3 regions of the Kribbella sp. NPDC026596 genome follow, and region 2 is predicted to be linked to each of the others. Evidence: riboswitches for the same ligand, from Rfam matches in the RefSeq annotation. Region 2 holds a riboswitch; each other region holds the start of a gene.
What was found. A riboswitch is a leader RNA that binds a small molecule or an ion and turns the genes downstream of it on or off. The one in region 2 is predicted to bind ZMP and ZTP.
Positions count from the first base shown of each region.

Region 1: it holds a riboswitch for ZMP and ZTP, as region 2 does, so the genes downstream of both, AB0E63_RS39255 (glycine hydroxymethyltransferase) here and AB0E63_RS02945 (tetrahydrofolate dehydrogenase/cyclohydrolase catalytic domain-containing protein) in region 2, are expected to answer to the same signal.
Region 3: it holds a riboswitch for ZMP and ZTP, as region 2 does, so the genes downstream of both, AB0E63_RS36300 (5-aminoimidazole-4-carboxamide ribonucleotide transformylase) here and AB0E63_RS02945 (tetrahydrofolate dehydrogenase/cyclohydrolase catalytic domain-containing protein) in region 2, are expected to answer to the same signal.

Region 1 covers NZ_JBEZYF010000076.1:29,690-39,417, forward strand. Annotated here, with positions in the region: gene acs (acetate--CoA ligase) at 1-186, shown strand, start outside; gene AB0E63_RS39250 (hypothetical protein) at 686-898, shown strand; gene AB0E63_RS39255 (glycine hydroxymethyltransferase) at 891-2,339, opposite strand; ZMP/ZTP riboswitch at 2,368-2,447, opposite strand; gene AB0E63_RS39260 (acyl-CoA dehydrogenase family protein) at 2,447-4,075, opposite strand; gene AB0E63_RS39265 (YhjD/YihY/BrkB family envelope integrity protein) at 4,094-5,356, shown strand; gene rsgA (ribosome small subunit-dependent GTPase A) at 5,509-6,576, shown strand; gene AB0E63_RS39275 (SDR family oxidoreductase) at 6,608-7,351, shown strand; gene AB0E63_RS39280 (alpha/beta fold hydrolase) at 7,401-8,498, shown strand; gene AB0E63_RS39285 (OsmC family protein) at 8,596-9,159, shown strand; gene AB0E63_RS39290 (NAD(P)/FAD-dependent oxidoreductase) at 9,193-9,728, shown strand, end outside.
Region 2 covers NZ_JBEZYF010000003.1:22,488-32,215, forward strand. Annotated here, with positions in the region: gene cmk ((d)CMP kinase) at 1-125, opposite strand, end outside; gene AB0E63_RS02925 (prephenate dehydrogenase) at 177-1,241, opposite strand; gene aroH (chorismate mutase) at 1,238-1,606, opposite strand; gene AB0E63_RS02935 (helix-turn-helix domain-containing protein) at 1,691-2,599, opposite strand; gene AB0E63_RS02940 (phytanoyl-CoA dioxygenase family protein) at 2,699-3,574, shown strand; gene AB0E63_RS02945 (tetrahydrofolate dehydrogenase/cyclohydrolase catalytic domain-containing protein) at 3,576-4,418, opposite strand; ZMP/ZTP riboswitch at 4,447-4,535, opposite strand; gene AB0E63_RS02950 (beta-N-acetylglucosaminidase domain-containing protein) at 4,536-6,299, opposite strand; gene AB0E63_RS02955 (NUDIX hydrolase) at 6,308-6,922, opposite strand; gene prcA (proteasome subunit alpha) at 6,919-7,770, opposite strand; gene prcB (proteasome subunit beta) at 7,807-8,649, opposite strand; gene AB0E63_RS02970 (ubiquitin-like protein Pup) at 8,658-8,867, opposite strand; gene dop (depupylase/deamidase Dop) at 8,937-9,728, opposite strand, start outside.
Region 3 covers NZ_JBEZYF010000064.1:7,346-17,073, reverse strand. Annotated here, with positions in the region: gene AB0E63_RS36330 (serine protease) at 1-631, opposite strand, end outside; gene ilvC (ketol-acid reductoisomerase) at 738-1,757, opposite strand; partial or broken gene ilvN (acetolactate synthase small subunit) at 1,945-2,448, opposite strand; gene AB0E63_RS36315 (acetolactate synthase large subunit) at 2,448-4,196, opposite strand; gene ilvD (dihydroxy-acid dehydratase) at 4,477-6,144, opposite strand; gene AB0E63_RS36305 (nuclear transport factor 2 family protein) at 6,181-6,552, shown strand; ZMP/ZTP riboswitch at 6,555-6,637, shown strand; gene AB0E63_RS36300 (5-aminoimidazole-4-carboxamide ribonucleotide transformylase) at 6,654-7,565, shown strand; gene AB0E63_RS36295 (MMPL family transporter) at 7,562-9,728, opposite strand, start outside.

The DNA.
Region 1 (9,728 bases), on a different contig from region 2:
CGGCGAGTGATCGCCGGGATCTCGAACTTCACCGACGTCGGAGACGTGTCCACGCTCGCAAACCCCGAGATCGTGGATCACATCCGGCATCGGGTGCAGAGCCAGAAGCTGGAGCAAGGCGAGGTGCCTCGCGAGCTGACGCCAGAGGAAGCTGCAGAGGTCAAGGCATTCGGCCGCTCTGAATGAGACTCGCCCCCACGACCTGGAGGTCGACGCCTTCGGCGACGCGGTAGGGGTGTGTGGAGACGAGGGCGCCGGCGACGCAACGTAGGCGGGAGATTTCGGCTCGGATGGTGACTTCGTGCTGGCTGCGCGGCGTACAGGACGTCATAGCCGGCCTGTTGGGCGTGCGCTGGTGTGAGTCCGGCCTGTGACAGCGGCGGTGTGATGAACGTAGTGTTCGGGACGGCGACTGATCACCGCATGAACGAGCCACGCTTCGAGTTCACAGCCGGCGAGATCATCGACCTCCTTGCTGAGCTTGACCTTCGGCTGAACAGGCGCGGCGTCTCCGCGTCGGTCTTCATCGTCGGAGGGGCTGCGATCGCGGTCACCTCGGGCGGCGACCCGCGCCGCACCCAGGACATCGACCCCGTCACGCGCGACGGGGTCGCTGTGGACGGGGCGCGCGAGATGGCAGCGGAACGCGGCTTGCCGGAGGACTGGCTGAACACCGAGCCACTAAGTGGATACCGCCATTGCCGGATTCGGTCGCAACCACGTCTGGCTCACCGGGCTGGCCGATGTTCGGGACGCGTCCATGATCAGCCTGAACACGACCGTGTGGGTCTCGGCAGCGGTCGCGGTCGCCGGCGCGGTGCTGGGCGCCGTACTGATGCCGCAACGGAAAACGCCCGCTCCCACGAGCGTGGGAGCGGGCGCCGTGGAACTCAGCTGAGCTCGAGGCCCGGGTACAGCGGGTGCTTGTCGAGCATCTCGGCCGAGGCCGCCCGGGTCTTGTCCGCGACGCCGTCGGCGAGCACGTACTTCGCCTTGGACGGCGCACCGGCGGACGTCGTCGTCGGCGTGGTCGAGGAGAGCACGTCGACGATCAGCTCGGCGACCCGGTCGAACTCGTCGGCGCCGAAGCCGCGCGTGGTCAGCGCCGGTGTGCCGATCCGGACGCCCGAGGTGTACCAGGCGCCGTTCGGGTCGCGCGGTACGGCGTTCCGGTTGGTCACGATGCCGGCGTCGAGCAGCGCGGACTCGGCCTGGCGCCCGGTGATGCCGTACGACGAGACGTCGAGCAGGACCAGGTGGTTCTCCGTACCGTCCGTCACCAGCTTCACGCCCCGCTTCATCAGGCCCTCGGCCAGCGTGACCGCGTTGTCAGCCACCGCCTGCGCGTACACCTGGAACGAAGGCTGCCGGGCCTCGGCCAGCGCGACCGCCTTCGCGGCCATCGTCTGGCCGAGCGGGCCGCCCAGCACCATCGGGCAACCACGGTCGACGGAGTCGGCGTACTCGGGCTGGCAGAGCACCATGCCGCCGCGGGGACCACGCAGCGACTTGTGCGTGGTGGTCGTGGTGACGTGCGCGTGCGGGATCGGGTCGAAGTCGCCGGTGAAAACCTTGCCCGCGACCAGACCGGCGAAGTGGGCCATGTCGACCATCAGCGTCGCACCGACCTCGTCGGCGATCTCGCGCATCTTCGCGAAGTTGATCCTCCGCGGGTACGCCGAGTAGCCGGCGATCAGGATCAGCGGCTTGAACTCGCGAGCCTTCCGCGCCACCTCGTCGTAGTCGAGCAGCCCGGTGGCCGGGTCGGTGCCGTAGGAGTGCTGGTTGAACATCTTGCCGGAGATGTTCGGCCGGAAGCCGTGGGTCAGGTGACCGCCGGCGTCCAGCGACATGCCGAGCATCTTCTGGTCGCCGAGCGCCTTGCGGAGCTTGGTCCAGTCCTCGTCGGACAGGTCGTTGACGTGCTTGGCGCCGACCTCGGCCAGCGCCGGGGACTCGATCCGCTGGGCCAGGATCGCCCAGAAGGCGACCAGGTTCGCGTCGATGCCGGAATGCGGCTGGACGTAGGCGTGCGGCGCGCCGAACAGAGCCGTCGCGTGGTCGGCCGCGGTCTGCTCGACGGTGTCGACGTTCTGGCAGCCGGCGTAGAAACGGTGCCCGATGGTGCCCTCGGCGTACTTGTCCGAGAGCCAGTTGCCCATCGTCAGCAAGGTGGCGGGGGAGGCGTAGTTCTCGCTCGCGATCAGCTTCAGCGAGGATCGCTGGTCGGCCAGTTCGGCCTTGATCGCACCGGCGATGGTCGGTTCCACAGCGCCGATCACCTCGAGCGCGTTGCGGTACGCGGCCGATGCGGCGGCGGCATCGAAGGGTTGAGTCATCGTTGTCTCTCCTGCGGTTGCAGTGGGTCGAAGGCACCCAGGCGCACGGTGCCGACGGTTTTCGCTCCCCGGTGGTTCTCCACCTCAGCGCGCCAGTCGCGACGCGGTCACCCTATCGCGCGCTCGATGATCAGCGGGAACGGTGTCGTCCGCGGGAGCGTCCCGAACACACCGCCCCAGTCGTTGGCCAGCCGCGACGCGACGAACGCGTCCGCGACCTCGGGCGTCGAGTGCCGCACGAGCAGTGACGCCTGCAGGCACAGGGCCATCCGCGCCGCCAGCCGACGGGCTCCTGCTTCGGCGTCCGCTGCGTCAGCAAGCGCTTGCAGTACGTCGTTCACGGCCGCGTCGAGGCGCTGATCGGCACCCCGCGCCGCGCCCACCTCGAGCAGCCAAGCCTCCAGCGACTCAGGCCTCCTGAGGGCTCGCAGTACGTCGAGAGCGTTGACGTTGCCGGAGCCTTCCCAGATCGAGTTCAACGGCGACTCCCGGAACAGCAAAGGCAGCCCGGACTCCTCCACGAACCCGTTCCCACCCAGACACTCCAACGCCTCAGCCACCATGAACGGAGTCCGCTTACAAACCCAGAACTTCGCGAGCGGCAGCGCAATCCGCCGGAATGCGGCCGCTTGTTCATCACCGTTCTGGGAGGCATCGACAGCAGCAGCAAGACGCATCCCCAGCGCGGTCGCCGCCTCACTCTCGAGCGCCAGGTCCGCGAGGACGTTCCGCATCGCCGGCTTGTCGGCGAGCAACCCACCGAACGCCGAGCGGTGGCGGGTGTGCCAGAGGGCCTCGACCAGGGCGCGTCTTTGGAGAGCCGCCGAGCCCAATACACAGTCGAGTCTGGTTGCGGCGACCATTTCGATGATGGTGCGGACACCCGCGCCCTCGTCGCCGAGGCGGTAGCCGATGGTGTTGTGGAACTCGACCTCGCTGGACGCGTTCGAGCGGTTCCCGAGCTTGTCCTTCAGCCGCTGCAGCGCGAACGTGTTCCGGTTGCCATCGGCAAGCACCCGCGGCACGACGAAGCAACTCAGCCCGTCCGGCGCCTGCGCGAGTACCAGGAAGAGGTCGACCTGCGGCGCCGAGCAGAACCACTTGTGCCCGTTCAGCTGGTACTCACCGTCGTCCCCGGCCGGTGTCGCGGTGGTCAGGTTCGCCCGGACGTCCGAGCCACCCTGCTTCTCGGTCATCCCCATCCCCGCGAGGACCCCGGACTTCTCCGCGGCCGGCAACCGGCGTACGTCGTACGACGTCGAGGCGAGCTGCGGGATCCACTCCTTCGCCAGCCGCTCGTCCGCCCTGAGCGCGGGGACCGCGGCGTACGTCATCGAGATCGGGCAACCATGCCCCGGCTCGACCTGGGACCAGACGTAGAACCCGGCGGCCCGGGTCAGGTGCGGCGACGGCGACTCGCTCGTCCACGGCGCGGCCTGCAGCCCGAACCCGACCGCGCGCTCCATCAGCCAGTGCCAGGACGGGTGGAACTCGACCTCGTCGATCCGGTTCCCGTAGCGGTCGTGGGTGCGCAGGACCGGTGGGTGCTGGTTGGCCGGGAGGGCCTGCGCGAGGGCCTCTTCGGAGCCCGCGACCGCGCCGATCCGGGCCAGACCGGGATCGTCGGCCAGACCGGCGTACGGGCGCAGAGCGTCACCGAGCGCCGTGTCGCGCGTGAAGAAGTTCACCCCTTGCAGTGGGGGAGCCTGGTTCGTTACCGCGAATGGGTCCGCCATGTCAGTACGGTAAGCGGTATGGCACGTTCAGGGGCAGGACCCAGGGGTGGGAGCTCCCTCGCATTGGCATGGGTCCGCAAGATCCCCGCGACGATCTGGAAGCTGCTCACCCAGACCGTCGGTGTCTGCCTGCGCTACCGGGTCACCGGACTCGCGGCCGAGGGGGCGTTCTTCGCGATCCTCTCGCTGCCGCCACTGATCTTCGGGCTGGCCGGAAGTCTGGGCTATATCGCCAGCCGGTACTTCGAGGTCGAGACGATCGACGACATCAAGCAGCAGATCGCCCAGCTGGCGGCCCGGGCGCTGACCGACGACTCGGTCCAGAGCGTGATCGTGCCGACCCTGAACCAGGTCCTGAACGGCGGCCGGCCGGACGTCATCTCGATCGGTTTCGTGCTCGCGCTGTGGTCCGGCAGCCGCGCGCTGAACGTGTTCGTCGACACCATCACGATCATGTACGGGATGGGCGGCAAGCGCGGCATCGTCCGGACCCGGGCGCTGTCCTTCAGCCTGTACTGCGCGGCCCTCGTCATCGGTGTGATCGTGCTGCCGCTGGTGCTGGCCGGCCCGGACGCGGTCGACGCACTGCTCCCGCACCGGCTCGACTTCCTGAACCAGCTGTACTGGCCCGTCGTGACGATCCTGTCCGCGGGCTTCTTGAACACCCTGTACCACCTGTCGGTGCCGGTGCGGACTCCGTGGGTGTCAGACCTGCCGGGGTCGTTCCTGGCGCTGTCGATCTGGATCCTCGGCAGCTTCGTGCTCCGCTGGATCCTGCAGAGCACAGTCGGTGGGACGTCGATCTACGGTCCGCTGGCCGCGCCCATCGCCGTACTGATGTGGTTGTACATGACGGCGATCGCCGTACTGATCGGGGCGGCGCTGAACGCGGTCGTCGACCGGCTGTGGCCGCACAAGGTGCGGGTGGCGGAGGTCAAGGCGGCGGCCGAGGACGAGGTCGAGCCGGTGATGAAGGCCGAGCCGGAGCGGCACCACGAGCACACGCTGACCCCGGTGGAGCAGGACGAGCGGCCGGAGGCCGAGGCGGCCCGCAAGATCGAGGCGCTCGGGCCCGACCCCGCGAAGATCATCGGCGCTTCGCCGGACGGCAAAGCCGAGCCCGGCCCGGAGCGGAAGCCCACCCCGGAAGCCCGCCCCGAGCGGAAGCCTGCGTCGGGCTCCGGCGCGGAGCGGAAGCCCGCGTCGGGCTCCGGCGCGGAGCGGAAGCCCGCCTCGGTCGGAAAATCCGGTGCGCAGAGCGACAGCGACGACCTACGCTGACGGCATCGCGACAAGCGGTCCTCGATCAGGACCGCCGGACTGGAAGGGAGGCACCCGCCGTGAGCTACCAACGGGCCCACCGGGCCGCTGTCTCCCACACCGTCCGTCCGCTGAGCTGATCTCGCGGCCGGACCCTCTGAAAGGTTCGCCGCATGTCAGCAACACTCCAGGCACTCGGGCTCGACGGCTCCACGGCTGAGTACCTGCAGTCCGTTCCGGATGACCTCGTCCCGGGACGCGTCGCCCGGGTCGACAGGGGCCTGGCGACGGTACTCACCGAGGACGGACCGGTCCGCGCGACCTGGTCCGGTGCACTGCTCGCCGCGATGGCGAGTGACCCGCAGGCCGGCCCGTGTACCGGGGATTGGGTCGTACTGCGGTTCTGGCCGGACGACCGGATCACACTGGAGTCCGTCGCACCACGCCGTACGGCGATCGTCCGCGCGGAGGTCGGCGGGTCGTCACGAGGCCAGGTACTCGCGGCCAACGTCGACGTGATCGCGATCGTCGTGGGTCTGGTGCCCGAGCCGAACATCGGCCGGATCGAACGCTTCCTCGCGCTGGCGTGGGAGAGCGGTGCGCGTCCTGTCGTCGTACTGACCAAGTCCGACCTCGTCGGGGACGCCGAGGCGATTGCCGAGGATGTGGCGGTCGCCGCGCCGGGTGCCGACGTACTGGTGTGCAGTGCGACGACCGGCTTCGGGATGGACTCTGTGCGGTCACTGCTGGATGACAACGCGACTATGGCTCTGCTGGGGTCGAGTGGCGCCGGTAAGTCGTCGCTGGTCAACGCACTGGCCGGCGTGGAACTGCTGGACGTGCAGGACATCCGTGAAGACGGCAAGGGCCGCCATACGTCGGTGCGCCGCGAGCTGATCGCCCTCCCGCAGGGTGGGGTCGTCATCGACACGCCTGGGCTGCGGGGGGTCGGTCTGCAGGAGTCAGGGGAGGGCCTGGCGGCCGCGTTGCCGGACGTCACGGCACTGGCCGAGCAGTGCAAGTTCAAGGACTGCGTGCACGTCACCGAGCCCGGGTGCGCGGTCCAGGCTGCGCTGGAAGACGGCTTGCTGCCGTACCGGCGGTATGAGAGCTGGGTGAAGCTGCAGCGCGAGGCCGCTTACATGGCTCGGCGTACTGACGCGCGGCTCCGGTCCGAGATGAAGAAGGAGTGGGTGCGCGCGAGCAAGTCCTACCGCCGCGACTTCAAGCCTCGCCAGTGATCGACTCGGCGGTGATGAAAGGATCGGGGCCATGGATCGCGCAGTGTTGGTCACAGGAGCCTCCAGGGGAATCGGTGCGGCTACCGCTCGGGCGTTCGCCGCAGCCGGTGACCGGATAGCCGTCCACTACAGCTCCTCGCCTGACGCCGCGACTGTGGTGTTGAAGGACCTGCCCGGTTCGGGGCACCTCATGGTGCAGGCTGACCTGGCTGATCCCGCAGCCATCCAGACGATGGTCGACGACGCGGCGAGCGCTCTCGGCGGGATCGACGTACTGGTGAACAACGCCGGCGTCTACCACCCACACCGCATCCGCGAGACGACGTACGCCGAATGGCAGCAGGCCTGGGCGGACACGCTGGCCGTGAACCTGGTCGGCCCGTCGAACGTCACGTGGTGCGCCGTGCGGCACATGGGACGCGGCGGCCGCATCGTCAACGTCTCGTCCCGTGGTGCGTTCCGCGGTGAGCCCAACCAGCCGGCGTACGGCGCCTCCAAGGCCGCGATCGTCTCCTTCACCCAGTCCCTGGCGCGTGCGCTAGGCCCCGAGAGAATCGCCGTCACCGCGATCGCTCCCGGCTGGACCGTGACCGACATGGCGGCCATGCACCTCAATGGCGCCGGCTACGACCGCCGCCGCATGGAAAGCCCGCTCGAACGCGTCGCCGACCCCTCCGAGGTCGCGGCGGCCATCCTTTACCTGGCCTCCCCGGAGGCCGAGTTCGCCACCGGCACAGTTCTCGACTTCAACGGCGGCTCCCAGCTCCGGATGTAAGTCAGTCGGCAGACCGGACGGACTCCTCGGCGCTGGGTACGATCGAAACGTGACAGCCTCCGGTCGTGGGACGGCGGCGCCACCGCAGGTGCTGAAGCTCTGCACGTCGGCCGACGGTGTGCGGATCGCTTATGCGCGGCACGGTTCGGGTCCCCCGCTGGTGATCGCGACCTGCTGGCTGAGCCACCTGCAGCACGACTGGCACAGCCCCGTGTGGCGGCACTTCTTGGACGATCTGGGCCAGATCGCGACCGTGATCCGGTATGACGAGCGCGGGTACGGGCTGTCCGACCGGGACGTCGATGATTTCCGGCTGGAGACGCGGGTCGCCGATCTCGAGGCGGTCGTCGACCATGCCGGCCTCGACAGGTTCGCGCTGATGGCGATGGCACAGGGCGGGCCGCCCTCGATCGTCTATGCGGTGCGCCACCCCGAGCGGGTGTCCCGGTTGATGTTCTACGGCAGCTACGCAGCGACGTTCCGCGATCCGACGCCTGAGGACCTCGAGCTCAACGAGACGTTCGAACGGCTGATCAAGGTCGGTTGGGCCCGGCCCGAGTCGGAGTTCCGGCGGGTGTTCACGTCGCTGATGATCCCCGGCGCCACCGAGGAGCAGATGCGCTGGCTGGATGAGCTGCAGCGCGTGTCGGTCTCGGCGCAGACCGCCTACGCCGCCCGCCGAGAACGCCTTCGCGACGACGCGATCGAACTGCTGCCGCAACTCGACGTCCCGACTCTGGTGCTGCATTCGCGGGGGGACCGGATGAACGGCTTCGAGGAGGGCCGGCACCTCGCCTCGACGATCGCGGGTGCGAGGCTGGTGGTGCTGGAGAGTTCGAATCACATCGTGCTCGGCGACGAGCCGGCCTGGCAGGTCTTCGTCGACGAGGTAGCGGCATTCCTGGCGCCGGACCGCCGGCCGGGGCCACGGGCGGTCGGTCCTGCTGCGACGTCGCTACTGTCGCCGCGAGAGTGCGACGTACTCCGCCTCGCTGCAGAGGGGCAGGACAACGAGGAGATCGCCCGATCCCTCAGCCTGAGCATCCGCACGGTCGAGCGGCACCTGCACAACACGTACGCGAAGCTCGGTGTCCAGGGAAAGTCGGCCCGCGCCGCGGCGGTCGCCAGGCTGATGACGCGCACCTGACGAGTACGCGTAGACCGCCACCATCTGGTGGATGAGCACCTGAAGTTGCGCGCACGCACCGATGCGGGCCACGACGCCGCGTCCCTACGGTCGGCTCATGACCATCACCGAGAGACCCATCCGTAACGGCGTCGACACCGCGGCCCTGTTCGGCACGCTCGACGCCGTGAAGGGCGACACCGACATCGCGAAGTTCCGCTTCCAGGCCACCAACACTTGGCTGAGCGGTACTCACAACCGATCGGTGATCCACGGATTCCACGGCGCCAAGCAGGAGCTGATGCACCGGGAGCCGTTTACGTTCGACGCGGACCACCCGCCCGTCCTGGTCGGGTCCGACAACGGCCCGACGCCGGTCGAGTACCTCCTGCACGCGCTGGCCGCCTGTCTCACCGCGGGCATCGCCAACATCGCGGCAGCCCGCGGGGTGAACCTGACCGAGGTGTCCTCGACTGTCGTGGGCGACATCGACCTGCTCGGCATCCTCGGGTTGTCCGATGACGTCCGCAACGGCTACCAGCAAGTCCGGGTGAGCTTCACCCTGCGGGGCGACGACCCGGACAAACTGCGCTCCGTCGTCGAGCAGTCCCGCCTGCGGTCAGCCGTGTTCGACGTCGTCACCAACGGCGTGCCGGTGTCCATCGACGTCGACGCCGGCTGACGTCACGTCATGTCCACTCCACCTGGAGATTACGTGAGCCGCATCGAACTCGACCACGACGTCGTGGTCGTCGGCGCTCGCGCGGCGGGTGCCGCCACGGCCTTCCTGCTGGCCCGGCACGGCTTGCGGGTCCTGCTGGTCGATCGCAGCCGGTACGGCGCCGACACCCTGTCGACCCACGCCCTGATGCGCGGCGCCGTGCTGCAGTTGACCCGGTGGGGATTGCTCGACGAGATCATCGCAGCGGGCACACCGGCGGTGCGGCGTACGACTTTCCGGTATGCGGACGACCTGGTGCCGCTCATCCTCAAGGAGTCGTACGGCGTGGAGGCGCTGTACGCGCCGAGGCGCACGGTTCTGGACCCAATCCTGGTCGGCGCAGCCGCGGCGGCCGGCGCCGAGGTGCGGTTCGGCATCACCGTGACCGGCGTCGAGCGGGACTGTCAGGGTGCCGTCACCGGCATCACCGGCCGGGCCCGTGACGGCGCGACGCTGCGGGCGGCGGCACGCATCGTCGTGGGAGCCGATGGCATCAGGTCGACGGTCGCCGACGCCGTCGACGCGCCGTA
Region 2 (9,728 bases):
GCCGACCAGGTCACCGCCCGGTATGTCGCTCCGGTATCCAGGTAGCGCAGCCCCAGCCGGCTGGCGACGCCTCGGGCGGTGCTCGACTTGCCGGAGCCGCTCGGGCCGTCCACAGCGATGATCATGCCCCGAAGATTACCTGTGCCCGGGGACAACTCAGGCACAATATGCGAACCTCAGCGGTGGACGACCCACTCGCGCTCGGTCAGTACGTCGACCAACTGGTCGACCGATCCCGGTTTCACCGCCAGCTCGACCTCACCGACCGGACGCCCCGGGCTGTGGTCGATCCGCAGGTCCTCGACGTTCGCCCCGGATTCGGCCGCGTCGGCGAACAACCGGGCCAGCTGCCCCGGCCGGTCGGGGATCGTCACCAGAACAGTGACCAGATCAATGTGCGGCGTACCGTGCTTGCCCGGCACCCGGACCGCGCCCGACACCCCCAGCCCGAGGATCGAGGTGAGTTCCTCGGCCGCCTCTTCCTTGCCCAAGGCAACGAGTAGGCGATCGAGCTCACCGCGGATCTGCTCCAGCAGGCCGGTCAGGGCGGTCGAGTTCGCGGACACGATCTGGGTCCACAGCTTCGGGTCGCCGGCCGCGATCCGGGTCACGTCCCGGACGCCCTGGCCGGACAGCTGCAGGTGCGAGCTCGGCGCGTCGGCCAGCGTGCCGGCGGCGAGCGCCGACATCAGGTGCGGCAGGTGCGACACTCGCGCGACACCGAGGTCGTGGTCCTCGACCGACAGCTCGACCGTCCGCGCCCCGGCGGCCTCGGCCAGCCGCCGGACCAGCTCGACCGCCTCGGGTGCGCTCGTCTCGTGCGGGGTGATCGCCCAGGTCGCGCCGTCGAACAGGTCCGCGCGGCCGGCGAGTGGGCCGTTCCGCTCGGAGCCTGCCATCGGGTGGCTGCCGACGTACCGGCTGAGGTCGCCGGTGAGCTTGCGCGCGTCGGCGAGCGGCTTGGACTTCACGCTCGCGGCGTCGGTGACGACCGCGTCGGTCTGCTCGAGCTGCTCGGCGATCACCGCGCCGACATGATCCGGCGGTACGGCGACCACGACGAGCTGCGGCTCGATCTGGACCAGCCGCGACCCCGCGCCGATCCGCTCGGCCATCAGCGCGTTGTCCGGGTCGGCGTCAACAAGCTCGACCACGACTCCCAACCGCGCCAGCGCCAGGCCGATCGACGTACCAATCAGTCCGGTACCGACGATCCGCACCGGGCCACGGAGCTCACTCACTGGGCGCCTGTCAGGTCGGGACGGAGAGCGACGGCGCCGTGGAGGTAGACGTGCTGGATTTTCTCGCGGGACCGCGGGGTCTCGGTGTGCACCATCAGCCGGACCACCCGCGGCAGCGCGTGCGGGACGGCGATCTCCTGCATGCACATCAGCGGTACGTCGGTCAGCCCGATCTGCCGGCCGGCTACGGCCGGAAACTCCGAGTGCAGGTCCGGCGTGACGGTGAACAGGATGCTGATCAGATCCTCGCTCTCCAGATCGTTCGCCTCCAGGACCGCCTTCACCAGCTCCGCGGACCGCTCGAGCAGATGCTCGCGCTCGTCCACGTCGAGCTGGGTGGCACCCCGGATCGCCCGTACCGCCACGTACCCGCCTCCTTAGTCGTCTGCCTCCAACCCTAGGGCAGAGTAGTCAGAGCGTGGACAGCCGTCTCGGATGGTGCCATCGCGTCAGCCGCTCCGGGCCGCCTCGAGCAGCCTCCGGGCCACCGGAAGCAGTCCGGCCTCCCGGACCGGTGCGAGTGGATCCGACAGTTGCCGGCGACGCCGGAACGTTCCCGGCGGCTGACCGTACGCGAGGGAGAAGCGTCGGGAGAAGTGATACGGGTTGCTGTAGCCGCCGTCCGACGCGATCTCCGCGATCGTCGCGTTGGTGCGCAGGAGTGCGATCGCAGCCCGGGCCAACCGGATCAGATCCAGGGCGTACGCCGGTCCGCAGCCGTACCGCTCCCGGAAGAGCCGGTGCAGATGTCCCGCCGACAGGTTCGCCGCGGCGGCCAACTCCGGGACGGAGATGATCCGCGGGCCGCTCCTGGCCCACACCGCCGCGACATGCTCGACCAAGCGCCGGACTGCATCCGGCATCTCCTCGCTCGACTGGCCGGCCGGAGCGCTGACGAAGACCTCCAGCATCGTCGCCACCAACCGGTCGCTGTGTCCCCGGACCGACGAAGACGGGACGCCGGCCAGATCCAGCAGATAGCCGCACAGACCGTCCAGCAGGCCCGGATCGGACCTCGATCGCACCGAGGGCCACCTCGACGGAGCGCCAAGTCCGCCGAGGTCCTCGATCTGGAAGTGCACGTAGGCATGGCGTGACCAGCGATCACAGTCCCAGATATAGGCGTCCCGGTTCCCGCGCCGAGCCAACGCCACCGTGCCCGGGCGAAGGTCCTCCTCCACGGTCGCCTGCCGGACGCCGGCGTCGTCGTACACATCGGTCCGCCACCGCGCCGAACCGTGCAGGACCCAGAGCAGTTCGTAGTTCGGCAGCGTGCGTGGGCCATAGGTTGCCCCGGGCGCGTAGTCCGCGACCTGGACCACGGAGTTCACGCTGATCACCGGCGGTCGCGAAGTCACGAACAGATAGTAATGCGCGAGCCAGCGGCATTGGCCGGGCCTGCCGGGCTCTGAGACCGTGAAGCCGGTCAACGCCGCCAAAGCCGGATGGAGCATCAGATGCAGTCTGTCGCCGCCGTACCCAGCTTCGCCGAGGTCACCGACGAGTTGGTCGGGTCGTTCCGGCGGGACGGCTTCGTCGTCCTGGATCAGGCCTTGTCGGCCGACCAGGTCACCGCGCTCCATGCCGCGGCCGAGGCCCTGTGCCGCAGTGACCTCGGCGTCATCGACGGCGGTCCGGCCGCCGAGCCGACCGAGGACGTCCTGCGCCAGTACCTGTGCATCCACCAGCCGCACAAGGTGTCCGACGTGGCGCTCGCGGCGTTGCGGGCACCACGGGTGGTCGCGGCGCTGACCGCGGTGATCGGGCCGAACGTCAAGGCCATGCAGTCGATGCTGTTCATCAAGCCCGAGGGGAAACCGGGCCAGGCGTGGCACCAGGACGAGTTCTTCATCCCGACCAGGGATCGCTCGCTGACCGCGGTGTGGATCGCGCTCGACGATGCCACCGTGGAGAACGGCTGCCTGTGGGTTCTACCGGGCTCCCATCGTCGCGGGGTCATCTATCCCGACCGGGAGCAGGACGATCTCCGCTTCGACTGCACGGTGGAGGCGTTCGACTTCCCGTACACCGACGGCGATGCGGTCCCGGTCGAGGTGCCCGCGGGTTCGGCGGTGATCTTCAACGGCTACCTGCTGCACCGATCACTGCCGAACACCGGCCGGCACGGACTCCGCCGGGCGCTCGCCAGCCACTACATGAGCGCGGAGTCGCTCCTCCCCTGGCAGTCCGTGCCATCCGGAGTCCATGTCGGCAAGCACGACTACCGCGACATCGTGATGGTGGCCGGGACCGATCCGTACGCCTACAAGGGCATCGACGATCTCGCCCGGCCGCACTCCCGCCGGGACAAGGACGGCGGGTGCGACCGCTGACTCACCCCGCCTGAGCCTCGGCGGCGTCGACGGCCTGCTCCAGCAGCAGGGCGATCGTCATCGGCCCGACACCGCCCGGAACCGGCGTGATCAGGCGGGCGACCTGGGCCGCCTCCTCGAAGTGGACGTCACCGACGTTGCCCTCGTTGTACCCGGCGTCGACCACGACCGCGCCCGGCTTGAGCCAGTCGCCGCGGACGAAGTTCGGCTTGCCGACCGCGGCGATCACGATGTCCGCGGTGCGGACGATGTCCGGCAGGTCCGTGGTCCGCGAGTGCGTGTAGGTGACGGTCGCATTCGATGCCAGCAGCAACATCCCGACCGGCTTGCCGAGGATCGGGCTGCGGCCGATGACGACCGCGTGTGCTCCGGCGATCGGTACGTCGTACGCCTCGAGCAGGCGCATGATCCCGCCGGGCGTCGCGGACCGGAACCCGGGATCGCCGAACGCCATCGCGGCGAACGACCGCATCGTCACGCCGTCGACGTCCTTGCCCGGGTCGATCGCCTCGAACGCGGCCCGCTCGTCGATCTGTGCCGGCACCGGGTGCTGCAGCAGGATCCCGTGCACCTCGGGGTCCTGGGACAGCTTGGTCACCTCGGCGACCAACTCCTCGGTCGTCGTCTCCGCGGGCAGTACGACGCTCCGCGACGCGATCCCGGCCTTCTTCGACCGGTTCTGCTTCATCCGCACGTACGTCGCCGACGCGGCGTCGTCCCCCACCAGTACGGTCGCCAGACACGGCTGCACGCCCGTCCGCTCCCGCAGTTCGCGGGCTCGCTCGGCCGCCTTCGCCACCATCTCGGCGGCGAGGTGGGTCCCGATCATCAGTTCAGCGGTCATGGCGCGCTCCTTCGGGCGTCGACTACAGGTCAGATGCCCAGGCGCGCGGCGCAGCCGGATCTCCGGCAGACCGTTCCCCGGTGGTCTTCCACCTCAACGCCAGTCGCGGTCCATCGCTCAGGATACCGAGTCGGTCACCCGGCTGATGAAGGTGTCGGCAACGCCGTCGCCGATGCGTGGGTGGGTCTTGGAGTGCGGGAGCCGGATGTCACGGATCTCCTCGGCCTGCGTGACCAGGTGGTTGATCTGGTCCCGGCCGGTGGCGACGTCCGAGCTGTTGCCTTCGGCGCCGGCTTCGAGGACGCGAAGGGCCTGGCGCAGCGCCTGACCCCAGTAGAAGGCCGCGTCGAGCCAGGCATCCGCCTCGTCGGCGAACGCCGGGTCGATCACGCCCTGGCGAATCTGACCCGGAGCGTTCTCGATCGCTTCGAGGTACGGCTCGAGGTCCGCGATCGCGCCGGCCAGGTCACCCGCATCCCAGGTCCGCCAGAACGCGGCGGTCTTCGCGGTCAGCGCCGGGGCGTTCGCGAGATGAAGCTTCCCGTCGTAGGTGGTGAGGTCGGCGAAGATCTCGAGCGCCGCGATCGTCTCGGCGTCTCCCCCGGCCGTTTCCGCGATCGCGCGGTGCCAGGACGCCTGCTCGTCGTACGTCGCCGGGTTCCAGCCGAACTCCGCGAACGAGTAGAGGGCGAGCTTGCTGGCCCCGGCCTGGTTCATCGGGTTCGAGATCACGCCGACGACGTGGTCCGCGAGGCCCGGCTCGCGGCCGCTGTACGCCGCGAGCAGGATCCGCCCGGCCGCGTAATCGTTGACCGGGTAGTTGTCCCAGATCAGGATGTCGTGCCCGAACACCGCCTTCGCCTCAGCCGCCTGGGCGCTGGTGATCGCCTCCGGTACGACGCCGATACCGGTCCAGTGCACGACCACCGCACCGTCCATCTGCTCTCGCAGCGCCTGCTTGTACGGCGTCTCGTCGACGTTGTAGTACTCGGTCGGGACCATCTGCAGCGGCGCGAGGTCCGCCTTGGTCTCGACCCACTCGCGCTGGATCCGGTTCAGCAGCTCGCTCTGCGCGAGCCCTGCCCCACCGCCGCCGGGGGCGTACCTCTCCTCGTCGTCGGCGCTGTGCCATGTCTCGTACTCGATGTCGTCCAGGGCCACGTTGAACGCCCGCGCACCCAGCGCGTACAGCGCCTCGAACTTCGCGATCAACGCCCGGAAGTCGGCGTCGTCGGTGTAGCGCATCGACAGGCCCGGCGAGAGCGCGAAGGTGAAGTCGACCTTGTTCCGCCGGGCGCGATCGATCAGCTCGCCGAGCTCGGCCAGCTTGTCCGCCGGGTACGGGTCGCGCCACTGCTCGCGGTGGTACGGGTCGTCCTTCGGGGCGTACTCGTAGGTGTTCATCCGGTGCGCGCCGAGGTAGTCCAGGTGATCGAGCCGGTCCGCGTGCGACCACGGCGTACCGTAGAAGCCTTCGATCGACCCGCGGTACCGCATCGTCGGCCAGTCGCGGATCTCGACGCCGTCCACATGGTTGCCCTGGACAAGCTGTGCGAAGGTCTGCGCGGCGTAGTAGATGCCGCGGGCATCGACCCCGTCGAGCACGACCTGCTGAGCGCCGACGGCCACGACGTACCCCTCGGCCGGCAGCAAACCGGCCGGCGCGACACCGAGCTGCTCGAGCGTGCTCGCGCTCCCGCCGAGCCAGACAGTCACCTCCGCCGGCCCGTCGGAGATGGTGCGTACGCCGGCCTTCGTGAGCGTTTCGCGGACGACGCGCTCGGCGTCGGCATCGGTGGCCGGGCCGTGCACCAGCGCGACGGTGTCACCGAGATCGAACCCGTCATCGCGGCGGGTGGTCTGCTGAGGCTCAGGTGTCATGACTGCTCCTAGAGAAGCCCTGCATGATCGAGGGCGAGATAGGCCGCGTCGATCCCCGTCATCGCGCCCGGTGTCCGGAGTTCCGCGCGGAAAGCATCCACAGTCAGCTCGACCGGGACGCAGTCCTCGGTCTCGTCCAGTGCCTGCTTCCCGTCCGGACGGCAGCCGCGGGCGATCGCGACGTATTTGCGAGAGGTCGAGGACGCCGACGACCACTGCCAGCCGACCAGGTCGAGCGACTCGCAGGTGTACCCGGTCTCTTCCTCGAGCTCCCGGGCGCCGGCCAGCGCCGGGTCCTCCCCCGGCTCGACCAGTCCGCCGGGCAGGTTCGTGACGATCCGGTCGGGTCCCGCGCGGAACATCCGGATGGTGACGATGCGGCCGTCGGAGGTCAGCGGCAGCACGGTGATGCCCGAGGTGATCCCGTCCGCCGACTTCGGGCCGAACACGTCCCACTCGACCTCGCGCCCGTCCGGCATCCGGTAGCGCCGCAGGTTCACCGTCAGGAACCGGTGAAACCCCGGCTCTTCTCCCAGCAACTCCCACGGCTGCGGGTCACCGGGACGAGACAGCGCAGCCGCCACGGAGTCCGCGGCGGCTGCGCCATCGATCTGCTTGCTCACAGCGGCCGGTTGTCGCCGCCGGGCTCCTCCGGTGGAGCGACGGGTGCGTCGTCATCCGGCGGGGCGACCGGTGCCTCGTCGGCCGCGGCCGTCGTGGTCTCCCCGGCCACCGGGGCGTCCTCGGTCGGCTTGGCCGGCTCGGAGTCCGGGCGGGACTCGGACAGGATGCGCTCGAGGGTCTCCACGGAGATCCGCTTGAACTTGCGCACCTGCGTCCGGGTCCGGTCCAGAACGGCGACCTCGATCTGGTCCGAGGTCAGCTGCCGGACCTCGCCGCTGTCGTGGCCGAGCGCATCCACGGCCAGCCGCAGCGCCCCGGCCAGCGAGATGCCCTCCTTGAAGTGCTCGCCGACATAGTCCGCGACCGTCTCGGCCGGCCCGCCCATCACGGCGTACCCGCGGACGTCCGCGATCGAGCCGTCGTAGGTGAGCCGGTAGATCTGGTCCTCGGCCGCGCTGGCGCCGATCTCGGCGACCAGGATCTCCACCTCGAGCGGCTTCTCACCGCCGGAGGAGAAGATCGCGCCGAGGGTCTGCGCGTACGCGTTGGCCAGCGCCCGGCCGGTGACGTCGCGCCGGTCGTAGGAGTACCCCCGCATGTCGGCCAGCCGGACGCCGGCGATCCGCAGGTTCTCGAACTCGTTGTACCGGCCGACGGCGGCGAACGCCATCCGGTCGTAGATCTCGGCGACCTTGTGCAACGCGGGCGAGCGGTTCTCCGCGACGAACAGGATGCCGTCGGCGTACTGCAGCGCGATCGCGCTGCGGCCCTTGCTGATGCCCTTGCGGGCGAAGTCGGCCCGGTCCCGCATCAACTGCTCGGGCGAGACGTAGAACGGAACGCTCATCGAAGGTGTCGTCCTCTATGTGTCAGTCGATCGGGATCAGGTCAATGACGCCGTGGCGGGGCCGTCGGGACGCCGGTGCCGCGCGGCCCAGGCCGCGTCCACGATCGCGGCGACCTCGTCCTCCGGCAGCCGCTGGTAGCCGTCCGAGGTGACCACACCGACCACCGGGAAGATCCGCCGCAGCATGTCCGGACCGCCGGTCGCCGAGTCGTCGTCGGCGGCGTCGATCAGGGACTGGATCACGGCCGTGACGCAGTCCGTCACGGACGCGTCCTCGTGGTAGAGCTTCTTCAGCGCACCACGGGCGAACACCGACCCCGAGCCGACACTGTGGAAGTGGGTCTCCTCGTACCGCCCGCCGGTCGGGTCGTAGGAGAAGATCCGGCCACCCTTGAGGTCCGGGTCGTAGCCCGCGAACAGCGGCACCACGGCCAGGCCCTGCAACGCCATCGCCAGGTTGCCCCGGATCAGCGCGCTCAGCCGGTTGGCCTTGCCGTCCAGGCTCAGCGTCGCGCCCTCGAGCTTCTCGTAGTGCTCGAGTTCGACCTGGAACAGCCGGACCATCTCGATCCCGAAACCGGCCGTGCCCGCGAACGCGACCGCGGAATACTCGTCGGCGGGGAACACCTTCTCGATGTCACGCTGGGCGATCACGTTGCCCATCGTGGCGCGCCGGTCGCCCGCCATCACGACGCCACCGGGGAAGGTGGCCGCGACGATCGTCGTACCGTGCGGGACCTCGGAGGAAAAGTCGGCCTGCCCCAGGCTGCGCCGTCCGGGCAACAGGTCGGGCGCGTGCCCGGCCAGGAAGTCCATGAACGACGAGCCGCCTGGGGTCAGGAAGGCTTCCGGCAGCCGGCCGGAGGCATCGAAAGTCATCGAGCGGTTCACTCCCCACCCTTTTGCACGAATCCGCGGACGAACTCCTCGGCGTTCTCCTCGAGCACCTCGTCGATCTCGTCGAGGATCGAGTCGACGTCCTCGTCGAGCCGCTCCTTGCGCTCCTGGACGTCTTCCGACGCCTCGACCTGCTCGACCTCTTCCTCGGTCGACGAACGCTTCGGCTGCTTGTGTTGCTGACCGCCGTCCTTCGCCATGGCACACACCTCCTAGAACCGCAGTGGAAGAGACGCCCAACCGACTCTTCCGTTGCTGTACTAGCGACCCTACCCGGCGGCACCCCCAGTGATGGTGCGAACCAGGTCACTCGCGGTGTCGCACTGGTCAAGAAGTGCCCCGACATGCGCTTTCGTGCCGCGCAGCGGGTCCAGGGTCGGGATCCGCTGCAGCGACTCCTTGCCCGGCAGATCGAAGATCACCGAGTCCCAGGAGGCGGCCGCCACCTGCGGCGCGTACTGCTGCATGCAGCGGCCGCGGAAGTATGCCCGGGTGTCGGTCGGCGGGTGCGAGACCGCCATCCGGATCTCCTCGTCGGTGACGAGGCGCAGCATCCGGCCGGCCTTCACCAATTTGTAGTAAAGACCCTTGTCCGGGCGCAGGTCGGCGTACTGCAGATCGACCAGGTGGAGCTTGGAGTCGTCCCAGTCCAGGCCGTCGCGGTCACGGTACGACTGGAGCAGTTTGTACTTCGCGACCCAGTCGAGCTGGTCCGACAGCTTCATCGGGTCGATGGCGAGCTGGTCGAGCACCTGCTCCCAGCGGTGCAGCACGTCCTTGGTCTGCCGGTCCGCGTCGTCGCCGTACTTGTCCTCGACGTACTTGCGGGCCTGCTCCAGGTACTCCGTCTGCAACTGGACCGCGGTCAGCTTGCGACCGTCCTTGAGCGTCATCAGATGCGTGCAGGTCGGGTCGTGGCTGACCTCGTGCAGCGCGGTGACCGGGCGGTCCACGCCCAGGTCGTCGGTCAGCCAGCCGTCCTCGATCATCGCCAGCACGAGCGACGTCGTACCGACCTTCAGGTACGTCGAGATCTCGGAGAGGTTCGCGTCGCCGATGAT
Region 3 (9,728 bases), on a different contig from region 2:
CGACGACCGGGCCGCCGAGTTTGGCCGCGTTCATCACCTCACTGAGTGCGCGCGGGCGCTCAGTCGTACCGACCGGCTGGATGCGTTGTTGGCCGGCCGCGGTGTAGCCGATCTGGGCCAGCTCCGACTTCGGGTCGGGATCGGCGGTGGCGAGCGGGATCGGTTCGTCCTCGAGTTGCCCGATCATCCGCAGTACGGCGACGCCGTCCGCGCTGGTGCCCAGCAGGTTCGCCTGCCGGATCTGGTTGTCCGGCGTCACGATCACGATCGACAGCGGCGTCTTGACCGCGGAGGCCGCGGTCAGGACGATCCCGTTCTCCAGGAGTACACCGGACGCCTCGCCCGACCCCTCACACGTCGTGGCCAGCACCCGGACGACACCGTGGCCGATCGATTCGAGGACCTGGCCGGTGTTGATCCGGAGACTCTCGGCGCGGAACAACCAGCCCGCGGTGGCGCCGGCGGCGATGATCAGGAGGACGACGAGGAAACCGGCCAGGAAGCGGCCGTAGACCCACGGTTGCCGGGGCGGGAGGTCCGGGGTGCGGGGTGTCGTGGTCTGGAGCTGGGTGAGCGTGCCGGCGTCCGCAGGGACGCGCCGGGGCGGCCGGGGCAAGTCGCGCCCGTCCATCGGCCACCTCCCCCATCCCAGTGCAGACCGGAACCGTTATCGATTGTGCCAAAAGAAGAGGTCCGGGCCACCCACCTGGGTGCCCCGGACCTCTGGTGCTGCCGCGTCAGCGGGCTGAGGTGCCCTCGACGTAGTCGTCGTCGTGGGACTTGACCCACGCCATCAGGCCGCGCAGTTCCTTACCCACGGCCTCGATCGGGTGGGACTCGCTCTGCTTGCGGAACTCGGCGAACTCCGGCGCTCCGGCGTCCTGGTCGGCGATGAAGCGGGCCGCGAAGGTGCCGTCGGTGATGTCGCCGAGGACCTCCTTCATGCGCTGCTTGACCGACGCGTCGATGATCCGCGGGCCGGACACGTAGTCGCCGTACTCGGCGGTGTCGGAGACCGACCAGCGCTGCTTGGCGATGCCGCCTTCGTAGATCAGGTCGACGATCAGCTTGAGCTCGTGCAGGCACTCGAAGTACGCGACCTCGGGCTGGTAGCCGGCCTCGGTCAGCACCTCGAACCCGTTCTGGATCAGCGCGGAGACGCCACCACAGAGGACGGCCTGCTCACCGAACAGGTCGGTCTCGGTCTCCTCGGTGAAGGTGGTCTTGATCCCGCCGGCCCGCAGGCCACCGATGCCCTTGGCGTACGAGAGCGCCAGGTCCCACGCCTTGCCGGTGGCGTCCTGCTCGACCGCTACCAGCACGGGTACGCCGCGACCCTCGGTGTACTCACGGCGGACCAGGTGGCCCGGGCCCTTCGGGGCGACCATGAACACGTCCACACCGGCCGGCGGCTTGATGTAGCCGAACCGGATGTTGAAGCCGTGACCGAAGACGAGCGCGTCGCCGTCGACCAGGTTCGGCTCGATGGCCTCGGTGTAGAGCTTGCGCTGGGCCGGGTCCGGCGCGAGGACGACGATGACGTCGGCCTCCTCGACCGCCTCGGCCGGGGTGAGGACCCGCAGGCCCTGGGCCTCGGCCTTGGCCCGGCTCTTCGAGCCCTCGGGCAGGCCGACCCGGACGTCGACGCCGGAGTCACGCAGCGACAGCGCGTGGGCGTGGCCCTGGGAGCCGTAGCCGAGCACGGCCACGTGGCGGCCCTGGATCACCGACAGGTCGGCGTTGTCGTCGTAGAACATTTCTGCTGCCACTGGGGCTCTTCTCCTCGGATTCTGTGTGTTGTCGGTACGGCGTTCAGGCGTGGCGGGCCGGTGCCACGGGTCGGCCCGGCGGTGGTGCCGGGACCGGGTGGTGCGCTCGGTCGGCGGGTTGCGCCTGCACGTTCGGGGTGCCCGAGGCGACATGCGGCGGTGGCACCGGGACCGGCCGCAGGGTGCGGTCGGAGATGGAGCGACTGCCCCGGCCGATCGCCACCATGCCGGACTGCACCAGCTCGCGGACGCCGAAGGGTTCCAGCACCCGGAGCATGGCCTCGAGTTTCTCGGGATTGCCGGTCGCCTCGATCGTGATCGCGTCCGGAGCCACGTCCACCACCTTCGCACGGAACAGCTGGACGGTTTCCAGCACCTGTCCCCTGGTCAGGGTGTCGGCCTTGACCTTCACCAGCAGCAATTCCCGCTGAACGGTCTGGCTGGGCTCGAGCTCGACGATCTTGATCACGTTCACCAGCTTGTTGAGCTGCTTGGTGATCTGCTCCAAAGGCTGCTCGTCCACGCTGACCGCGATGGTCATCCGGGAAACCTCGGGGTGCTCGGTCGGACCGACCGCGAGGGAGTCGATGTTGAACCCCCGGCGCGAGATCAGCGCCGCGACGCGGGCCAGCACACCATGCTTGTTCTCGACCAAGATCGACAATGTGTGCTTGCTCATCAGAGTTCCTCGCTGTCCCACTTGGGCGCCATGTCGCGGGCGATCTGGATGTCGTCGTTGCTGGTGCCGGCCGCGACCATCGGCCAGACCATCGCGTCGCGGTGCACGACGAAGTCGACCACGACCGGCTGGTCGGTGACCGACATCGCCTTGTCGATGGTGGCGTCGACCGAATCCTTGTCGGAGCAGCGCAGCCCGACGCCGCCCATCGCCTCGGCCAGCTTGGCGAAGTCCGGGATCTGGGTCGAGTGCAGGTCGGTGTTGGAGTAGCGCTTGTCGTAGAACAGCGTCTGCCACTGCCGGACCATTCCCAGCGACTGGTTGTTGATCACGGCGACCTTGATCGGGATGCCCTCGAGCGCGCAGGTGACCAGCTCCTGGTTGGTCATCTGGAAGCAGCCGTCACCGTCGATCGCCCACACGGTCTTGTCCGGGCGCGCGACCTTGGCTCCCATCGCGGCCGGCACGGCGTACCCCATGGTGCCGAGGCCGCCGGAGTTCAGCCAGTGGCCCGGCTTCTCGAACGGCAGGTAGTGCGCGGCCCACATCTGGTGCTGGCCGACGCCCGCGGTGTAGACGGCGTCCGGGCCGGCGATCTTGCCGATCCGCTCGATCACGTACTGCGGGGACAGCGTGCCGTCCTCGGGTTCGTCGTACGCGACCGGGTACTTGGCGCGGACCGCCTCCAACTGGTGCCGCCAGGCGTCGTACGACGGGGTCCGGCCGGCGTTCGCGATCTCGGTGCGCATTGCGGCGACCAGGTCGGTGATGACCTCCTTGCAGTCACCGACGATCGGCACGTCGGCGGCGCGGTTCTTGCCGATCTCGGCCGGGTCGATGTCGGCGTGGATGACCTTCGCGTCAGGGGCGAACGAGTCGAGGCGGCCGGTCACCCGGTCGTCGAAGCGGGCACCGAGACAAATCAGGAGATCAGACCTCTGGAGGGCGCCGACGGCGGACACCGTGCCGTGCATACCTGGCATGCCGAAGTGCAACTCGTGGGTGTCGGGCAGCGCGCCGCGGGCCATCAGCGTGGTGACCACGGGGATGCCGAGGAGTTCCGCGAGCTCCTTCAACTCGGCGGTGGCCCGGGCCCGGATCACGCCGCCGCCGACGTACAGCACCGGCTTCTCGGCGGCCGCGATCAGCCGGGCCGCCTCGCGCACCTGCTTGGGGTGCGGGCGGGTCACCGGCCGGTAGCCGGGCAGCGAGAGCTCGGTCGGCCACTGGAAGTCGACCTTGGCCTGCATCGCGTCCTTGGTCACGTCGACGAGCACCGGGCCGGGCCGGCCGGTGGAGGCGATGTGGAACGCCTCGGCCACCGTGGTGGCGATGTCGTTCGGGTCGTTGACCAGGAAGTTGTGCTTGGTGATCGGCATCGTGATGCCGCGGATGTCGGCCTCCTGGAAGGCGTCCGTACCGATCGCGGCGCTGGCGACCTGCCCGGTGATCGCGACCAGCGGGACCGAGTCCATGTACGCGTCGGCGATCGGCGTCACCAGGTTCGTCGCGCCGGGGCCGGAGGTCGCCATACACACGCCGGTCTTGCCGGACGCGGAGGCATACCCCTGGGCGGCGTGGCCGGCGCCCTGCTCGTGACGTACCAGGATGTGGCGGATCTGGGTCGAGTCGAGCATCGGGTCGTACGCCGGGAGGATCGCGCCACCCGGAATGCCGAAGACGGTGTCCACTCCGGCATGTTCCAGTGCACGGATCAGAGCCTGTGCCCCGGTCAGCTGCTCACTCATGAGTGCCTTCCCTATGTCCTGTCACGATTTGACTGTCGCGACCGATCCATCCTCGCTTGTGGTTGTCTTCAGGTCTTCTCTGGGTCTCAGATAGTCGCCCTGGCAACAAAAAACCCCTTCCGCCGGTTGGCTGAAGGGGCGCGCTCGACTCGGTGGTCGCGTCAGTCGGCGCGCCGCACAAGTACGAGGAGAATCGATCGCATGTAGGCATTATTCGCCTCCGGCCCGCGACCGGGTCAAGTTCAGCACCAAGCTGTCTCATTTGATGAGATGACTGTCTTTAGATGCAGACCGCACCTTCGGAGGCCGAACGGACCAGGCGGGTGTACTTGCCGAGGACCCCCTTGGTGATCGCCGGGGCCTTCGGGGTCCAGCCCTGCTTGCGGCGTTCGAGTTCCTCTTCGGTGACGTGGAGATCGAGGGTCCGGTTCTTCACGTCGAGGGTGATCCGGTCGCCGTCCCGGACGAACGCGATCGGGCCGCCGTCGACCGCTTCGGGGGCCACGTGTCCCACGCAGAGTCCCGTCGTACCGCCGGAGAAGCGGCCGTCGGTGAGGAGCAGGACGTCCTTGCCGAGGCCCGCGCCCTTGATCGCGCCGGTCACCGCGAGCATCTCGCGCATGCCGGGGCCGCCCTTGGGGCCTTCGTACCGGATCACGACGACGTCGCCGGGGTTCAACTCGGGGACTGCGTCCATCGCGGCGCGTTCGCCGTCGAAGACTCGCGCCGTACCCTCGAACACGTCCGAGTCGAAGCCGGCGCTCTTCACCACCGCGCCCTCCGGCGCGAGCGAGCCGTGCAGGATCGTGATGCCGCCGGTGCCGTGGATCGGCTTGTCGAGCGCGCGGATGATCGTGCCGTCGACGTCGGGCGGTGCGATGTCGGCGAGGTTCTCGGCCATCGTCTTGCCGGTGACCGTCAGGCAGTCGCCGTGCAGCAGGCCGGCGTCGAGGAGTGCCCGCATGACCACCGGGATACCGCCGACGCGGTCGACGTCGGTCATCACGTAGCGGCCGAACGGTTTCAGGTCGCCGAGGTGCGGGACCCGGTCGCCGATCCGGTTGAAGTCGGCCAGCGTCAGGTCGACCTCGGCCTCGCGGGCGATCGCGAGCAGATGCAGTACGGCGTTCGTCGAGCCGCCGAGCGCCATCACGACGGCGATGGCGTTCTCGAAGGCCTCCTTGGTGAGGATCTGGCGGGCCGTGATCCCCTTCCGCAGCAGGCCGACCGCGGCCTCGCCGGACTTGCGGGCGTAGCCATCGCGGCGACGGTCGACCGCGGGCGGGGCGGCCGAGCCCGGCAGCGACATCCCGAGTGCTTCGGCGGAAGCGGCCATCGTGTTGGCGGTGTACATCCCGCCGCAGGCGCCCTCACCGGGGCAGATCGCGCGCTCGACCGCGTCGACCTCGTCCTGGGTGATCAGGCCGCGAACACACGCGCCGACCGCCTCGAACGCGTCGATGATCGTGACGTCCTTGTCGCCGAGCTTGCCCGGCATGATCGACCCGGCGTACAGGAACACCGACGCCAGGTCGAGCCGGGCCGCGGCCATCAGCATGCCGGGCAGCGACTTGTCGCAACCGGCCAGCAGCACCGAGCCGTCGAGTCGCTCGGCCTCCATCACGGTCTCGACCGAGTCGGCGATGATCTCGCGGCTGACGAGTGAGTAGTGCATGCCGACGTGGCCCATCGAGATGCCGTCGGACACGCTGATCGTGCCGAACTCGAGCGGATAGCCGCCGGCCGCGTGCACGCCTTCCTTGACCGCCTTCGCGAGCCGGTCCAGGGACAGGTTGCACGGGGTGATCTCGTTCCAGCTCGAGGCGACCCCGACCTGCGGCTTCGCCCAGTCGTCGTCCCCCATCCCCACCGCCCGGAGCATCCCTCGGCTGGCGGTGGCTTCCAGGCCATCGGTCACTGTCCGGCTACGAGGCTTCACATCGACCATGCCGCTCACTCTATTCGGTTGCCTACGCTGTGCCAGGTGAACCGACTCGAGGCTTACATCGACGGATGGCGGCGGCATGACATCCCGGCCGTGCTGGAGACGTTGACCGACGACTGCGTTGTGATCGAGTGCTACGGACCTGTCTATCGCGGCCGAGCGCGGGTCGAGCAGTGGATGAAGGCTTGGTTCGGAGCCGGCGGGACGGTCGACGGGTGGCAGATCACCTCGTCGGCGACCGCAGGTGAGGTGCTGGTCGTCGAGTGGCATTTCGAGTGCACGTGGAAGGGCTCGCCGGGGGCGTTCGACGGCTCGACTGTCGCGCGGCTCGACGGGGATCGGATCGTGTATCTGCGTGAGTACGCGACCACCGCACCGCTCTACGACTGGACCGGCAGCTGGCGGGACTAGGCTGGGATCACCGCGACTGGCGAGGGTGGAGTACCACCGGGGAGCGGAATCAACCAGCAAGGCGTCGTCCGCCTGGGCGCCTCCGATCTCGGAGGTGCTTGATGCGTTATGGGATGAATCCACATCAGACCGCGGACATGGTGGCGACTGGGCCGCGCGCTCCGTTCACGGTGGTCTCTGGCCAGCCGTCGTACATCAACGTGCTGGATGCGCTCACCGGGTGGCAGCTCGTGCGCGAGGGTGCGGAGGCGTTCGGGATGCCGGCGGCTGCGTCGTACAAGCATGTGTCGCCGGCTGGGGCGGCGTTGGGCTCGTCGGTGAGCGCGGCCTATCTCCGCGCTCGCGATCCCGATCCGAAGTCGTCGTACGGCGACTTTGTCGCGGTCTCGCATCCGGTCGACGCGGAGCTCGCCGGGGTGCTCAAGCGCGTCGTGTCGGACGGGATCATCGCGCCTGGGTACGACGAAGGCGTGGTCGGGACCTTGGCGGCGAAGAAGCGTGGGAGCTTCCTGGTGCTGGAGGCCGACCCGGCGTTCGAGCCGCCGGCGGCGGAGGTCCGCGAGTTCTACGGACTGCGGCTGACGCAGCGGCGGGACGACGTACCGCTGACTCGTGAGCTGCTGGATCCGGCGGTGCCGGAGGCCGCGGGGCGGGACTTGGTGCTGGGGTTGATCGTCGCCCGTTACACCCAGTCGAACACTGTGGTGATGGTGAAGGACGGCATGACGATTGGCGTCGGTGCCGGGCAGCAGTCGCGCGTGGACTGCACACGACTGGCCGGCGAGAAGGCTCAGGCGTGGTGGGCCCGGCACTCGACGGAACCGTTGACCGGCGTCTCGATGGCGTCCGACGGCGCGCTTCCGTTCGTCGACAACATCGAGGAAGCGCACCGGCACGGCGTCACGCACATCGCCGAGCCCGGCGGCTCGATCCGGTCGGACGAGGTCGCGGCGGCGTGCGCCGAGCGTGGGATCAGCTGGTCACCGACCGGCGTACGCCTGTTTCGTCACTAGACCGGGGAGGTCTCGCGGGGCTTGGCTTCGGGGGCCGGACCGCCTTCGAGTTGGATGTCCGGGACGATCCGGTCGAGCCACTTCGGCAGCCACCAGGCCCGGTCGCCGAGCAGCGTCATCACCGACGGGACGAGGATCATCCGGACGATGCTGGCGTCGATCAGGACCGCGACGGCCATGCCGACCGCGAGCATCTTCACGGTCGGGTCGTCGTCGAGGACGAAGCTCAGGAACACCACGATCATGATCGCCGCCGCGGTCGTGATCACCCGGGCCGTCGCGCCGATCCCGATGGCCACGGCGCGATGGCTGTCCTTCGTCACCAGCCAGGCCTCGTGGACGCGGGACAGCAGGAAGACCTCGTAGTCCATCGACAGCCCGAACACGATCGCGAACATCAGCATCGGGACGAACGACGGGATCGGCACCTTCTCGTCGATGCCGACCAGGGAGGATCCCCAGCCCCACTGGAAGACCGCGACGATCACGCCGTACGCGGCGCCGACCGACAGCAGGTTGAGGACCGCGGCCTTGACCCCGATCAGCAGCGAGCGGAAGGCGACCGTGAGCAGCAGGAAGGCCAGCAGGACGACCGCGCCGATCAGCCACAGCATCCGGCCGGCCACCTTCTCGGTGAAGTCGACGTACCCGGCGGTGGTGCCGACGACGTACGTGGGCTCGTTCTGCCCCGCGAGTACGTCGTCGCGGATCCGGTTGACCAGATCCTCGGTGTCCGCCGACGACGGCGAGGTGGTCGGAATGACGGTGATGATCGCCGTCGTACCGGCTTGGTTCGTGCTCGCGGGCTGTACGGCCGCAACGCCGGGGGTCTTCTGCAGCGTGGAGGTGAGTCCGGTCAGCAGGGTCTGGTTGTCGCTCGCGCTGCCGGACGGGAGCTGTACGACGACCGTCAGCGGACCGTTGGCGCCCGGTCCGAACCCTTGCGCGACCAGGTCGTACGCCTTCCGGCTCGAGTCCCCGGCCGGATCGGTGCCCGCATCGAGCTGGCCCAGATTCATCGAGAACAGCGGGATGGCGAGAATCAGCAGCACCAGGGTGGCGACGATGCCGTACGGCCAGGGCCGGTCGCTCACCTTGCGTCCCCACCGGGCGAAGGCGCTCTGCTCGTGCTTGAGATCGCGCCGCTCGCGCTCGTCGGCTCGGTGCTCCGCGACGGCCTGCTCGTCCGGGAGTCCGGCCTCGAGCTCGCGCTCCTCGGCCAGGTGGTGGCGGTCCTTCCGGTTCAGGACAAGGAGCTTCGCCAGGCCGAGCAGGGCCGGAATGAGCGTCAGGGCGGCGAGGACGGTGAACGCGACGACGATGGCCGACGAGAGACCGAGGGCACCGACGAACGGTACGCCGGAGACGTAGAGGCCGAGGATCGCGATGACGACCGTCCCGCCCGCGACCAGGATCGCCGCGCCGGACGTCGACTCGGCGCGGCCGACCGATTGCTCGACGCCCATGCCGTCGTCCAGCTGTTCGCGATGGCGCGACACCAGGAACAAGCCGTAGTCGATCGCCACGCCGAGGCCGAGCAGGGTGGCGACAGTCGGCGCCGAGACCGGGAAGTCCTTCACGGCCGCGAGCAGGCCGAGGATTGCCAAACCGCCGCCCACGCTGAAGACCGCGGCGACCAGCGGCAGTCCCGAAGCCACGATCGAGCGGAACATCAAGAACAGCAACAGCAACGCGAGCGCGAGGCCGATCGCCTCCGAGAGCGCATCGTCGGCCTGTTTGCCGATCTGGCCCGCGCCGCCACCGAACTCGACCTGGAGCCCGGCGGACCGGGCCGGCTGGACCGCGGCGTTCAGCGAGTCGAGGTAGCTCTTGTCGAGCGAGGCCGGCACCACGGAGAACGAGACCGGTGCGTTGACGATCGTCCCGTCCTTGGAGATGTACGCCGTCTGGTTGGTCGCGAGCGGGTCGGTGGCCGAGACGACGTCGGGCAGTTTGCCGACATCGGCCATCGTGGTCTTGACCGCGTCGGCCTGCGCGGACACCGTTCCGGACGTCGAGTGGAAGACGATCGAGCCCGAGTAGCCGCCTGCCTTGGCGAAGTCCTTGTTCAGCAGGTTCAGACCGGCCGAGGACTCGCTGCCCGGCACCGTGTAGTTGTTGACGTAGGTGCCGCCGAAGGCCGACCGGAGCACGAACAGCCCG